3 regions of the Nonomuraea sp. NPDC049141 genome follow, and region 3 is predicted to be linked to each of the others. Evidence: riboswitches for the same ligand, from Rfam matches in the RefSeq annotation. Region 3 holds a riboswitch; each other region holds the start of a gene.

Region 1 (4,828 bases), on a different contig from region 3:
CGGAACAGGCCGCGGATCTTGTTGACCACCAGGGTCGCCAGGGCCTCACCCTCGACGTCCTCGGCGATGATCAGCAGCGGCTTGCCCGACTGCACGACCTTGTCGAGCAGCGGCAGCAGGTCCTTGTTGGCCGAGACCTTGGAGTTGACGATCAGGATGTAGGGGTCCTCGAGCACGGCCTCCATGCGGTCGGAGTCCGTGACGAAGTACATCGACGTCATGCCCTTGTCGAAGCGCATGCCCTCGGTGAGCTCGAGCTCGAGGCCGAAGGTGTTGCTCTCCTCGACGGTGATGACGCCTTCCTTGCCGACCTTGTCCATCGCCTCGGCGATGAGCGCGCCGATCTCGGGGTCGGCGGCGGAGATGGAGGCGGTCGAAGCGATCTGCTCCTTGGTCTCCACGTCCTTGGCCAGCTTGGACAGCTCCTCGCTGACCCGCTCGACCGCCGACTCGATGCCCTTCTTCAGCGACATCGGGTTGGCGCCGGCGGCGACGTTGCGCAGACCCTCGCGCACCAGCGCCTGGGCCAGCACCGTGGCGGTCGTGGTGCCGTCACCCGCGACGTCGTCCGTCTTCTTGGCGACTTCCTTGACCAGCTCTGCGCCGATCTTCTCCCACGGGTCCTCGAGCTCGATCTCCTTGGCGATGGACACGCCATCGTTGGTGATCGTGGGAGCGCCCCACTTCTTCTCCAGCACGACGTTGCGGCCCTTGGGGCCCAAGGTCACCTTGACGGCGTCGGCTAGCTGGTTCATGCCGCGCTCGAGACCGCGCCGGGCGTCCTCGTCAAACGCGATCATCTTGGCTGCCATAAGGCTAGACCTCCCAGATGCAGGGTGGCTTCAATGGACCGAGCCGACGCCCGCGACGGCATGGGCCTGCATCTCCGTTCGGCAGACCCCATCGTCCCGATCCAGTGCTGGCACTCTCGAACAGAGAGTGCCAACGAACTGTTTAGCACTCTACCCTGCCGAGTGCAAGCCGAGACACCAGCATGCCCAGGTCAGTCAGTACGGCGGGCCCGTCATGGACCCGCCGCAACCGAGTCGACGAAGCAGGAGTGGCGGTTTCGCCCGGACTGCGGAGCCGTGCGACCTGCCGGTACTTGCCAACTTCGTGATTCAGACCGCTCGCACGGCCTCCGCTTGGGGGCCCTTCTGGCCCTGGGTGATCTCGAACTCGACGCGCTGGCCTTGTTCGAGGGAGCGATAGCCGTCCATCATGATCGCTGAGTAATGGACGAATACATCTTTACCACCGTCTACCGCGATGAAGCCGTAGCCCTTGTCCGCGTTGAACCACTTGACGGTGCCCTGCGCCACTTCCGACTCCTCTTACTGGGCTCATAGATCCCGCCCATTCCAACGCGAGACCCTCAATCGCCCGACTTATGGAGATATCACCAGGCGATCGCCCTCGACCATACCTGTGGCACAGCGTTTGGCAACAGAGTCAATCTACAAATTACGCATTTCATCCGTGAGTGAGTAGTTCAACATTGAATTGTCGGAAAAAACAGAAGGCGCCCCAGATGGGAGCGCCTTCTGACGTGAGCGAGTGGTCACCCTCCGGCGACCGCCGGGATGATGGAGATCTGCGTGCCTTCGGGGGCTGCCGTGTCAAGACCATCGGCAAAACGGACATCCTCTTCGCCAACGTAAACGTTGACAAAACGACGAATCTTGCCCGATTCATCCAGAATTCTCGCGCCGATCCCCGGGTAGTCGGAGTCGAGCTTCGCCAGCACGTCGCGGAGAGTCGCACCCTCCCCGCTCACCTCCGCGTTACCCCCGGTGTAGGTGCGCAGAATGGTGGGAATCCGCACAGAAACGCTCATGATTAACTCGCCTTTCCTGGTTGTCAGACAGCCGCGCGGAACGCGTCGAGAGAGGGCCGGATCACTGCCGTGGGCTCGGCGTCGTCGGCGACGGCGTCGAGCGTCTTGAGCCCGTCGCCGGTGTTGAGCACCACGGTCTCCGCCTCCGGGTCGAGCTGCCCGGTCTCGACGAGCTTCTTCAGCACTCCCACGGTGACGCCACCGGCCGTCTCGGCGAAGATGCCCTCCGTCGAGGCCAGCAGCTTGATGGCGGCGACGATCTCGGGGTCCGTGACGTCCTCCACCGACCCGCCCGTGCGGCGGGCGATGTCGAGCACGTACGGGCCGTCGGCGGGGTTGCCGATGGCCAGCGACTTGGCGATGGTGTCGGGCTTGACCGGCTGGACCACGTCGAGGCCGGCCTTGTAGGCGGTCGACACGGGCGAGCAGCCGTTGGCCTGCGCGGCGAAGATCTTGTACGGGGTGTCCTCGACCAGGCCGAGTGCGACCAGCTCCTTGAAGCCCTTGTCGATCTTCGTGAGCTGGGAGCCGGAGGCCACCGGGATGATGATCTGCTCGGGCAGGCGCCAGCCGAGCTGCTCGGCGATCTCGTAGGCGAGCGTCTTGGAGCCCTCGGCGTAGTAGGGCCGCAGGTTGACGTTGACGAAGCCCCACTTGTCGCCCAGCGGGTCGCCGATGAGCTCGGAGCAGAACCGGTTGACCTCGTCGTAGGAGCCGTCGATGGCGACCAGCTTGCCGCCGAACACCCGGGCCATGGCGATCTTGGCCTGCTCCAGCCCGGCGGGGATGAACACGCAGGCGTCGAGCCCGGCCCTGGCGGCGGCGGCCGTGACCGCGCCCGCGAGGTTGCCGGTGGAGGAGCACGACAGGGTGTGGAAGCCGAAGTTACGGGCCGCCTCGACGGCGATGGCCACCACCCGGTCCTTGAAGGAGTGGGTGGGGTTGCCCGAGTCGTCCTTGACGTACAGGGACTTGATGCCCAGCGCCCGGCCGAGATTGCCGGCCTTGACGAGCTTGGTCCAGCCGGGGTTCATGTTCGGCTTGGTGGCGACGTCCACGGGGACGGGGAGGAGTGAGCGGTAGCGCCAGATGTTGGCGGGGCCGGACTCGATGTCCTTCCGGGTGACGTCACCGAAGGAGTAGGCCGCTTCGAGCGGCCCGAAACACTCCAGACAGGCGAAACTTGGGCCGAGGTCGTAGCGGGCGCCGCACTCGCGGCAGGAGAGGGCTACGGCGGGTCCGAAATCGTGCGACATGAAGCGAGGCCTTCCCTCATCTTCGCCTGCGGCCACCTTGACCGCAGACCGGAATTGGCACCTGTCCCGGTCGGCCTCGCCAGGTCGCGAGTCTGAATCCGGGAGGGTTGCCGGGGCTTCGCAGGGCCGGTCCCTCCACCCCTCTGGATGAGCAATATTCAGTTGTTTGCTCTGACTGTACCTGGCCAGGCCCGTCAAGCGACCGTCCGTCTCAGGAAGCGAGACGTACGATCTCAGCGATAGTCGTCGCCCAGCACTCCCTGAACATACTTGCGCGCCTGGTGGATGCGTGACTTGGCGGTGCCGAGCGGGATGCCGAGCTGCTCGGCGACCTCGTTGTAGTCGAGCTGCACGATGTCACGCAGCACCAGCGCCTGGGCCAGGTCGGGCTTGTCGGCCTCCAGTGCCTCCATCGCGTCGAGCAGGTCGAGCCGCGACCCGGCGATCACACTGACCCGCCGCGCGTCGGGCTTCTGCATGGGCAACTCGTCGGAGGTCTGCTCGGCCGAGCGGCGCTTCAGCGTGCGGTACGTCGTACGCGCGCAGTTGGCCGTCACGATGTGCAGCCAGGTGCTGAACCTGGCCCGTCCCTCGAAGCGCCCGATGTTGCGCGCAACGGCGAGCAGGGTGTCCTGCGACGCCTCCTCCGCATCCTGGTGGTAGGGGAGGATTCGGGCGCAGTGCCGCATCACGTCCGGCTCGATCCGCTTCAGGAGCTCACCGAGTGCGCGATGATCTCCGGCAGCGGCGGAGCGGGCCAGTTCCTCGGTTAGCTCATCAAGCGCCATAGCTGGGATCCTATGGTCGGAGGGAACTTTAATGAACAGCGTCCTTGTCGCCTCTAACAGAGGACCCGTCTCGTTCACCGTCTCCGACGACGGTGTGCTGACCATGAAGCGCGGTGGTGGCGGGCTGGTGTCCGGGCTCTCCGGGGTCATGAAGGACGACGGCGTGCTGTGGATCTGCGCCGCCCTGTCCGACGGCGACCGGGGCGCCGTACGCCAGGCGCCCGGCGGCCGGCTCGACCAGGCCGGCTACGACACGGGCGCGCTGCGGATGCTGGACATCCCGCCGGCCACCTTCCACCGCGCCTACAACGCCGTGGCCAACTCCACCCTGTGGTTCGTCAACCACCTGCTCTACGACATCCCCAACGCGCCGCTGTTCGGCACCAGGTTCCAGCGGGAGTGGGAGTCCTACCGCGACTACAACGGCGCCTTCGCGCTGGCTCTGGCCGAGGAGGCCGGGCACGGGGCCCGCGTGATGGTCCAGGACTACCACCTCACGCTGACCCCGGCGATGCTCCGCGCCGAGCGGCCGGACCTGCGCATCGCGCACTTCAGCCACACGCCGTGGGCGCCGCCCGAATACTTCTCGCTGCTGCCCGACGACGTCGCCCGCGAGGTCCTGGAGGGCATCCTGGGCGCCGACCACGCCGGGTTCCTCACCGAACGCTGGGCGGGCGCGTTCATGGACTGCTGCCGGGCTCTGCTGGGCGCCGAGGTGGATCTGACCGGCCGTACGGTCACGCACGAGGGCAGGACCACCCACATCGGCGTGCACGGCCTCGGTGTGGACGGCGCGGCGCTGTGGGAACGAGCCCACGAGCCCGACGTCGAGTCCAACATGGCCGCGCTCAGGGAGCAGGTCGGCGACCGCCGGCTGATCGTCCGCATCGACCGCACCGAGCTGTCCAAGAACATCGTCCGCGGGCTGGTGGCCTACCGGGAGTTCC
Region 2 (4,828 bases), on a different contig from region 3:
CTCGTCGATCGCCGCGAGCGCGCTGATCAGGTCGTCGCCCGGTCGCACGGCGCGCTCGCGCGCCAGGTCCGCGAGGTAGCCGGCGAACTCCGACGCCGCCTTGGCGGCCAGGTGCTGCGACTCCAGGCTCGGGTTCAGCTCGTACATGCGGCAGATGTCGGCCGACCAGGGGCGCAGCAGGTGCCGGTCCGCCTCGGGCACGCCGAGCATCTCCGCGATGACGGTCACCGGCAGCGGCTCGGCCACCTCGGCGATCAGGTCGCCGCCGCCCTTCTCGACGTACGCGGCGACCAGCCCCTCCGCGATCGACCTGACCCGGGGACGCAGCGACTCGACCATGCGCGGCGTGAACGCCTTGGAGACCAGCCGGCGCAGCCTGGTGTGCACCGGCGGCTCGACGTCGAGCATGCCCGCCCTGGTCACCCGCCAGAACGGCTCCTGGAACTCCGGCTCGGCCGGTCGGCCGAACTCCTCGTGCGTGGCCACGTGCAGGTAGGAGCGGCCCAGGCGACGGTCTCTGAGCAGCGCGTTCACGTCCGCGTGCCGGGAGACCAGCCACTGACCCGTCGGCTCGAAGTAGCTGACGGGCGCGTCATGCCTCAGCGCCGCGTAGGCGCCGTACGGATAGGCGACAAAATCCGGATTCCAGGGGTCGAAGCGCACTATTTCATCTTATGAGGATGCTTGCTTGGCATGCCTGCTGCGCATCCGGATGTTGAGCAGCTCCACGATGACCGAGAATGCCATCGCGAAGTAGATGTAGCCCTTCGAGATGTGCTGGCCGAGCCCCTCGGCGATGAGCACCACCCCGATCAGCACCAGGAACGCCAGAGCCAGCATCTTGATGCTCGGATGCTTGTCCACGAACCTGCTGATCGGCCCCGATGCGAACAGCATGACCAGCACCGCCACGATCACCGCGGCGATCATCACGCCGAGCTCGTCCACCATGCCCACGGCGGTGATCACCGAGTCGAGCGAGAACACCACGTCCAGCACCATGATCTGCGCGATCACCGAGGCGAACGACGTGACGGCCCGCGTCTTGCCGTCCTCCTCCTTCAGCTCCATGCTGTGCCCGATCTCGGTGACGCTCTTGGCCAGCAGGAACAGACCGCCCAGCAGCAGGATCAGGTCGCGCCCCGATATCTCGTGGCCGAAGACCTCGAACAGCGGCGCGGTCAGCCGCACCACCCACGACAACGCGAGCAGCAGGAGCAACCGGCTGATCAGAGCCGCGCCCAGACCCATGACGCGGGCCCTGTCACGCTGCTCCGGCGGCAGCTTCCCGGCCAGGATGGAGATGAAGATGATGTTGTCGATACCGAGCACGATCTCCAGCGCGACCAGGGTGAAAAACCCGATCCAGATCTGAGGGTCGGTCACCCAGTCCAGCATTAGTACTCCTCACGGCAGGGGTTTCAGGTTCCAACGAGGCAAGGGCCGCAGAAGTTCACCGTTGTGATTGATGGCCGAGTGTCGGTTATAGTGCGGGGTGTAGGTCATGAGTGCCAGCGCACAGCCCCGGCTTGCTGGCCGGCAACCCTCGCGTCCGCGGCGGGGTGCCCCGGGTGAAGACCTGGTCCGTCACGAGGTGTGGCGGGCAAGCGCGGGCTTGCTGGGTGCTCCAGGGGTCCGATGTCCCCAGGAGGTGCGCCATGTCCACTTTGACGATTTTCAGCTCCCTGCCCGCCCAGGCCACCGAGACGCCGGTCGGGCACAGCCGTCCGATCCCCGCCGTGCTCGGCACGGATCTGGAGGTCCCGGTCAAGGGCGGCCGGCTCGTGACGTACGCGAACCTCGACTACGCGGCGAGCGCCCCCTGTCTGGAGCCGGTCAGCGCCGCCGTCACCGCCGCGCTCCCGGCCTACTCCAGCGTGCACCGCGGCGCGGGGTACGCCTCCCAGCTCACCACGGCCCGCTACGAGCAGGCCCGCCACACGGTCAGGGCCTTCGTCGGCGCCCGCCCCGACGATGCCGTGATCTTCACCCGCAACACCACCGACGCCACGAACCTGCTGGCCCGCTGCCTGCCCGAGGGCACGACCGCGGTCGTCTTCGACACCGAGCACCACGCCTCGCTCCTGCCCTGGAAGCGGTCCGTACGGCTGGCGCCGCCCGCCTTCCCCGGTGAGGCGGTCCGCGTGGCCGACGAGGCGCTGGCCGGGATCGACGGCCCCAAGCTGCTGGTCGTCACCGCAGCCTCGAACGTCACCGGCGAGCTCTGGCCGATCGCCGCCCTGGCGCACATCGCGCACCGCCACGGGGCCCGGATCCTGGTGGACGCCGCCCAGCTGGTGCCGCACCGGCGGCTCAACCTGACCGCGCTCGACCTCGACTACGTCGCCTTCTCCGGCCACAAGCTCTACGCCCCCTTCGGCGCCGGGGTGCTGGTCGGCCGCCGTGACTGGCTCTCGTCCGGCGAGCCGTACCTGAAGGGCGGTGGCGCGGTGCGTTCGGTCGCCGCTGACGTCCAGGAAGGTGACGTCCAGGAAGGTATCGAGTGGCATGACGATGCCGAGCCGCGGCACGAGGCGGGCACCCCTAACGTGCTGGGTGCCATCGCCTTGGCCGCCGCCTGTGACGCGCTCAGCGCGACCGGCTGGACCGAGCTGGTGCGCGAGGAGGAGCGGCTGATCGCCCGGCTCCGGTCCGGGCTGGCCACGATCGAGGGCGTGCGCGAGCTGTCGCTGTGGGGGCCGGACCAGCCGCGCGTGGGCATCGTCTCGTTCGTCGTGGACGGGCACTCGGCGCGCGAGGTGGCCGAGGTGCTGTCCGGCGAGTACGGCATCGGCGTGCGTGACGGCAAGTTCTGCGCGCACCCCTTCGTCCGGCACCTGCTCGGCACCGCGGACGGCGGCTGCGAGGACGACACGGCCTCCGCGGTGCGTGCCTCGATCGGCATCGGCACCACGGAGGAGCACGTGGACCGCCTCGTCGACGCACTCCGGGACCTCGCCGCCCGCTGAGGTCAGCCGGGCGGTGGGCGTCTGCGCGATGGCTCGTCGGCGACGGTCTCATCGAAGTACCCGGTGGGGCGCGTGGACATGGGTCTGGTGGTGTCCGCCTCCGGTCTGATGGAGGTGGCCGGGGCGTGACCGGCGAGATCCTGCTCGGCCGCGCGGCGCTCGGCGCGCCGCCGGTACGTACTGTGCAGGATGCCGTCGATCCCGATCCGGCCACCGCCCAGCGCCACGAGCAGCAGGCAGACCACGCCCAGCGAACCGGCGAGCTCCCAGCCGCCGTTCTGCACCATGACGCCGTGCCCACCGTGGACGAACATGATCGCGCCCAGCATGTCGATCAGCAGCCCGAGGGCCGCCAGCCGGACCAGCAGGCCGATGATCAGCAGCGCCCCTCCGACGCTCTCCACGACGATGGCGAACAAGGCCGAGAGCTGCGGCAGCGGCACGCCGATCTGAGCGAAGGCGGCGGCCGTGGCCGGCACCCCGCCCTGCAACTTCTGCCACCCGTGGGTCACGAAGATCACACCGATCGCCACTCGCGCGATCAGGGCGGCCAGATCAAAGCCAATTCTTTGCACGGTATAACTCCCCCCGTTCCCGGTATTCCTCCCCTGTCAGGTAGGCAGGATGCGCCGGCATAACGTTCCTTGACCCTGTCCTGTGCTGGATCACCACCACTGCTGGTGGCAGCATTGCCATATGACGGAACGCGTGGTCGGGATCGGCGTCGGGGCGAAAGAGCTGGCCACCGAGGACATGATCCTCAATATCGGCCCTCAGCACCCGTCGACGCACGGCGTGCTCAGGCTGCGGCTCACCCTCGACGGCGAGCGCATCGCCACGGCCGAGCCGATCATCGGCTACATGCACCGGGGCGCGGAGAAGCTGTTCGAGGTCCGCGACTTCCGGCAGATCATCATGCTGGCCAACCGGCACGACTGGCTGGCGGGGTTCGCCAACGAGCTGGGCGTGGTCCTGGCCGCCGAGCGCATGCTGGGCATGGAGGTGCCGGTCCGGGCCGTCTGGGCCCGTACGCTACTGGCCGAGCTCAACCGGGTGCTCAGCCACCTGATGTTCCTCGGCTCGTACCCACTGGAGCTGGGCGCGATCACGCCGATCTTCTACGCCTTCAACGAGCGCGAACGCATCCAGGCCGTGATGGAGGAGATCTCCGGCGGCCGGATGCACTACATGTTCAACCGGGTCGGCGGGCTGAAGGAGGACCTGCCGCTCGGCTGGCTCGACCGGGTGTCGGAGACCGTCGCCGAGACCCGGCGCCGCGTGCCGGACATCGAGAATCTCATCCTGAACAACGAGATCTTCCTCGCCCGCACCAAGGGCGTCGGCGTCCTGTCCCGCGAGCAGGTCCTGCAGTACGGCGTGAGCGGCCCCATCGCCCGTGCCTCCAGTGTCGACATCGACCTGCGCCGCGACCAGCCGTACCTCGCCTATCCCGAGCTGCCGGTGAAGGTCGTCACGCGTAGTGCGGGCGACTGCCACGCCCGCTTCGAGATCCTCCTCGAACAGCTCAAGGTCTCGCTGGAGCTGGCCGACGCCTGTGTCGACCGGCTGCGCTCGCTGCCGCCGGGCCCCATCAACCAGCGGCTGCCCAAGGTGCTGAAGGTGCCGGAAGGGCACACGTACGCCTGGACCGAGAACCCGCTCGGCATCAACGGCTACTACCTCGTGTCCAAGGGAGACAAGACCCCATGGCGGCTCAAGCTGCGCTCCGCCTCCTACAGCAACATCCAGGTGCTCCGGGAGATGCTGCCGGGGCACCTCGTGGCCGACATGGTGGCGATTCTCGGCTCGATGTTCTTCGTCGTGGGTGACATCGACAAGTGACCGGCGTCGTGACTCCG
Region 3 (4,828 bases):
GTCCGCACGCACAAGCGGACGGGCGGCTGGCGGGGGCTGGGGCTGAGAGACAGCTCGGAGCTCAATGCTCCGGTGCTGAGCAGGACCGGACGGCTGGTGGCGATCTACACTCACGAAGAGCTCGGCGTCTGGGACCTCGCCACCGGCAAGCGGCTGCTCAAGGAGCTCTTTCCGGCCGGCGGCATGCTGATCGGCGTCACGATCGGCGAGGACGAGGCAACCCTCGCGGTCAGTTACGACAACGACCTCGACCACCTGGTGGACCTGCGCACCGGCAGGAAGTTCGGCAGGATCGCCGCCTTGCACGGGTGGGGTCCGCTGATCGACCCGACGGGCAAGCACCTGCTGCTCACCGGCGAGAGCTTCGCCGAACACGCTCTGCCCGGCTGGACCCCCGAGCATCGCTACGCGGGCTGCAGCCACCGGACGCACTCGGTCGCCGCGTTCTCGTCCGACGGCGCCACCCTGGCCTGCGCGGGCAGCGAGGTGGTGCTCTTGGACACCTCCACCGGACGCCGTCGTAACAAGGACGTCTGGACCTGTGACGTCTGCGTCGGCCACTTCCCGCGGCTCCGTTTCAGCCCCGACGGTCGCTACCTCGCCGCGTTCAACGTACGCAAGCTCCAGGTGTGGAAGGTCGCCGACCACGACCTTGAGCTGCTCACGTACCAGTCCGAGGGCGACCTGTCCGATGTCGGTTTCGACGGCTCGACCCTGCGCTATCTGATGGACGACGCGGTGATCAGCGTCGACCTGTCCACGCGCGCCGCCTCGATCAGGACGGGGGGCGACGACGCCATCGTCAGTCCCGGCGGCAGGTGGGCCGCGATCCGCGGCCTTGACAGCAAGTACGTCCGGCTCTGGAACATGCGCGAGCGCAAGGAGGTCGCCCGCTTTCCAGCCGACCCGGACATGCTGGCCGTGCTGCAGTTCGACGAGCTGGGCAGACGGCTGCTCATCGCGCCGGAGTCCGGCCGGATCGAGCTGGTCGACGTCGGTACCCGCAAACGGATCTGGTCGATCCGCTCTCGGCACGCCGTCGACGGATTCCCACCGTTGCGGGCCGTCTTCAGCCCCGACGGCAGGACGATCGCGCTCGTCCTCGGCCCGGACGGGCAGACCCTGAAGTACTGGCTCACCGTGCTCGACGCGGCCACCGGCCGGGTTCTGCACGACAGCCCCACCACCAGCGACGGCGGCCCGTACCTGCCCGACGGCAAGAGGCTCGCCACCGGCTCCGGCAGGTTCATGGACGTGGCTACCGGCAAGCTGGTCGGGGAGGGCTATGACACGTCCACCTCCGGCGGGGACGGTGTCGCCCTGAGCAGCCGTGGTCTCATGGCCATCGCCTACGACGAGACGGGACGCGTCTCGCTCTGGGATCCCTCCGGGCCGACGGCATTGCGTCCCATGCTGCCGAAAGCGGCGGGTCCCGCGAGCGTCCTGGCCTTCTCACCGAGCGGGGACGTGCTCGCGGCGGCCAGCGGTGGCGTACTCCAGCTCTGGGACCCCGTCAACAGGCGGCGGCTCGGCGGCGACTTCGACCCCGCGACGATCCAGAATGTCGACTCGCTGACCTTCAGTGCCGACGGCGGCACGCTGTACTACTCGGCCGACGGCGACATCCTGGAGATCCCCGTCGGAGCCGAACGGGTCGCCGCGCTGGTGTGCGGGCGCGCGGGCCGCCGGCTCACCGAAGCGGAGTGGAGCCACTACCTGGGCGACGTCGCGTACCGGGAGATCTGCCCGAAGTCGGCCCTGACGGTTGTCACCCGTCCAGGCTGACAGTCGCTGCCGGCTCGTGACAGCGCGCGGTCAGCCCGGTCTCAGTGGTGGTGGGCATCGTCGTCTTCATCGAGAACGGAACACCGGGACGAGGAGAACACCCACCATGATCACATTCGCCGCGGCACTGCAACTGCTCATCGCGCTTGCCTTCCTGAGCATCCCGCTGGTGCGCCACCGCTACGGGGGCAGTGCGAAAGCGAACGCGGAGGCGGAACTGACCCGTCAGGGAGTGCCCAGCTCCGTCCTGGAGGAGAACAAGCTCAGCTTCGACGCCAGTGGCCACGAAACGGTCGTCCCCGTGACGGTCGCCCTGGTCATGACGGTGCTGGCCGTGCTCAACCTGTCCGGGAGCGACTGGGGGCAGACCCTTTCCTGGGTCTTCCAGCCGATCGTTCTCGCCGGCAACTTCCTCATCCTGTACAGCAACCTGACCGCCGCCAAGTCGGTGAAGGCCGCCTTCGACCGTAAGGGTGACCCGATGCTTCAGCGCATCGACGTGCGGGCCCTGCTCAAGGCTGCCGAGGGCGGGTTTCCCACCTGGGTCATGCCCATCCTCCAGAACATTCGGCACGCCGTGGTGATGGGTGGGTCGGCCCTCGTTCTGGTAGCGATGATCATCGCGTGATGCACGGGGACTACCCGGCGCTCACGGTGGTGAGGCGAGTGTGCAGCGCCGACTTGACGGCCGGCCATTCGGCGGCGACCACGGAGAACATGGCCGAGTCTCGCAGCTTCCCCGCTTCGCCGGGCGCCCAGGACGGCGACCAGCTACGCAACACCCCCTCGAAGCGCGCGCCGAGGCGCTCGATGGCCCGACGTGACCTCTCGTTGCGCGCGTCGGTCTTGAGGTCGACGCGCGTGACGCCCAGCGTCTCGAACGCATGGGTGAAGAGGAGGAGCTTCGCCTCCAGGTTGATCCCGGCGCCCTGCGCCGATGCCGCGAGCCAGGTCCAACCGACCTCGATGGCGCACAGGTCTTGCCGGTCCGGCCAGGTCCGGGGATCCCAGAACGCGGTGCATCCCACCGCCATCCCGTCCCGCACCCGAACCTGCGCGAACGGCGTCAACCCGTCGGCCACCCGAGCGAACTGGGCCGCCAGATAATCCTCGATCTCGGTGGCCCGGGGAACCAAGGTGAAACCGTAGGAGGAACGATCCTCCTCTGCCGCCCGCGCCAGATCCGGCGCGTGCCTCATCGCCAGCGGCTCCAGCCGAACGGACGATCCGTGGAGCACAGGAACATCGAGCCGGAGGCTCATGGGACTCTCCTCATCGTTCCTGGCGTTGGCACCTTGCCCTCGGGCAGGTTGCCGGACCGTCATCGGGCCAGGCCCCTCGGATCCTCTGGATGATCTCGGTGGAGAGAGATCCTGCCCCAGTGTGGAGGGCGACGTCAAACGTCAACGCGATCTACTGGTAGGTCTGCGGATCCACGCTGCGCCACTTGCCGTCGCCGTCGGCGTTGGCTACTCCGCCGATATACATCTTCTGGTAGGAGGCATAGTCGGTGTTGCGGGCGCTGACTTTGAACGGCTTGCCGTGGTCGTCGATGCGCTGATTGATCAGTTTGCCGTTGCTGAGCACATCGAGCGCGATCGAGAACTCGCAGTAATGCTTCTGTGTTGCCGCGGTCACTTGAAAAGTGATCTCTTCATCGCGTTTGAGGGAGATCGTCTTCTCGCGGAAGTAATCTCCACCCCATTCTGTGTCGTTGACCAGTGTCTTGCCTCGGGGGTCGGTTTCATCGAGGTCGAGGCCGATTTTTATGCTGTCCTCGCTGCCCGCGCTCGGGCTCTCGAACAATGTGCCGGTGAGCGGTGGGCCGCAGCGCGGGACCGCCTTCATTCCGACGATGCGCACGGGCCGATCTGCGTTTCCGTGAACGACGATCTTGAAGTCGGTGCTGTACGGGTCGACGCCACCTTGTTGCCGAAACCATCTGTGCTGTGCATCTGAATATTCCGGCAGGGCATTGATCTGGGCAAGTTGATCACCTGAGAGGGTCACTGCCTCGGGAAAGATCCAGGTGTTATGCAGGTCCGAATGTTCCACTTGGACGAGATCGACTGACAGTGGCGGCCCCGCGGGGCGTGTAGGGGTCGGTGAGGGCGTGCGAGGCTCCGGTGTGGCGCTCGGGCGGGGCGACGGGGTGAACGGCTGTTGTATCGCCCAGATCAGCACGCCGACAAGCACCGGGGTGGCAATGGCGGTTCCGGCCCATTTCACGGCGGGCCGATTCCACCAACGCCGCCGCTTAACAGGATGTCTGATTCGTGGGTATTTCGAATGGTTTTCCATCTGAGCACCGGCTCTCATTGGGATTCCGGGTCCATATTGAGTGCCGCCTTGCTCGTATGCAATCGGATTCGACAAGCCGCCTCCGCTGATGTCCATCGTCATACGTACCTGCCCATGGCGACGGCCTTCTACCTGCGGGTGTTTACGGGCCGTCCCACTTACCGCAGACTCCACCATGAGGTTCTAGAGGGGGCGTGACTGGTTGGCGGGTGACATGGCGCGTCCGGCGGCACACAAGGCGAACTCTCCCCTGGAGCCGGAACCGATATGGGGGCAGCTCGGCTACGTCAGGTATGTGTCCAGGGGCGGCTATGGCCCGGATGCCATCGAAACGCCGACCGCGATGCCGATGCTCCTCGCACCGCTGGCGCAGGATCCTGAATTCACGCATCAGGGCGTGTCACAGTGCGGCCGTTGTGGCGTCCTGGTCACAGTAAAGAAGCGGCGTACTCCTTCCAAGCGTTCGCGCCTCGCGGCGAAGAAGTATTGGGTCGCCGGTTTTTCGAGCGGCCTGTTGCTCTCGATCATGGGAGTCATAGTGTTCTTCGCGCAGATGCGGGGCGCGACGGACGGGACGCCCGGCATGCTGACAACGGCGTTCACCCTATCGGGGCTGGTTTTCCTTTGGCTGCTGACCGGCGTCGTTGGCGAAATAGTAAGAGATTGGGGTTTTGTCTGCGAAGCAGGAAAATCGGGAGGCGTCGAAATCGATTGCACTCATGTCGCAAAGATCGTGAAAGCC

What was found. Region 3 has a riboswitch for S-adenosylmethionine ahead of AB0B91_RS40520 (GNAT family protein). Riboswitches for the same ligand answer to the same signal wherever they lie in the genome.
Region 1: it holds a riboswitch for S-adenosylmethionine, as region 3 does, so the genes downstream of both, thrC (threonine synthase) here and AB0B91_RS40520 (GNAT family protein) in region 3, are expected to answer to the same signal.
Region 2: it holds a riboswitch for S-adenosylmethionine, as region 3 does, so the genes downstream of both, AB0B91_RS18465 (aminotransferase class V-fold PLP-dependent enzyme) here and AB0B91_RS40520 (GNAT family protein) in region 3, are expected to answer to the same signal.

Annotation. Positions count from the first base shown of each region.
Region 1 covers NZ_JBEZDR010000032.1:34,283-39,110, reverse strand. The annotation lists gene groL (chaperonin GroEL) at 1-812, opposite strand, end outside; gene AB0B91_RS57305 (cold-shock protein) at 1,122-1,322, opposite strand; gene AB0B91_RS57300 (MoaD/ThiS family protein) at 1,562-1,837, opposite strand; gene thrC (threonine synthase) at 1,861-3,093, opposite strand; SAM riboswitch class I at 3,107-3,247, opposite strand; gene AB0B91_RS57290 (RNA polymerase sigma factor) at 3,327-3,881, opposite strand; gene AB0B91_RS57285 (trehalose-6-phosphate synthase) at 3,913-4,828, shown strand, end outside.
Region 2 covers NZ_JBEZDR010000005.1:508,075-512,902, forward strand. The annotation lists gene AB0B91_RS18455 (cytochrome P450) at 1-663, opposite strand, end outside; gene AB0B91_RS18460 (TerC family protein) at 673-1,398, opposite strand; SAM riboswitch class IV at 1,501-1,616, shown strand; gene AB0B91_RS18465 (aminotransferase class V-fold PLP-dependent enzyme) at 1,659-2,969, shown strand; gene AB0B91_RS18470 (DoxX family protein) at 2,972-3,544, opposite strand; gene AB0B91_RS18475 (NADH-quinone oxidoreductase subunit D) at 3,666-4,811, shown strand; gene AB0B91_RS18480 (acyltransferase) at 4,808-4,828, shown strand, end outside.
Region 3 covers NZ_JBEZDR010000016.1:110,192-115,019, reverse strand. The annotation lists gene AB0B91_RS40530 (WD40 repeat domain-containing serine/threonine protein kinase) at 1-1,785, shown strand, start outside; gene AB0B91_RS40525 (hypothetical protein) at 1,892-2,413, shown strand; gene AB0B91_RS40520 (GNAT family protein) at 2,424-3,047, opposite strand; SAM riboswitch class I at 3,055-3,143, opposite strand; gene AB0B91_RS40515 (hypothetical protein) at 3,199-4,188, opposite strand; gene AB0B91_RS40510 (hypothetical protein) at 4,301-4,828, shown strand, end outside.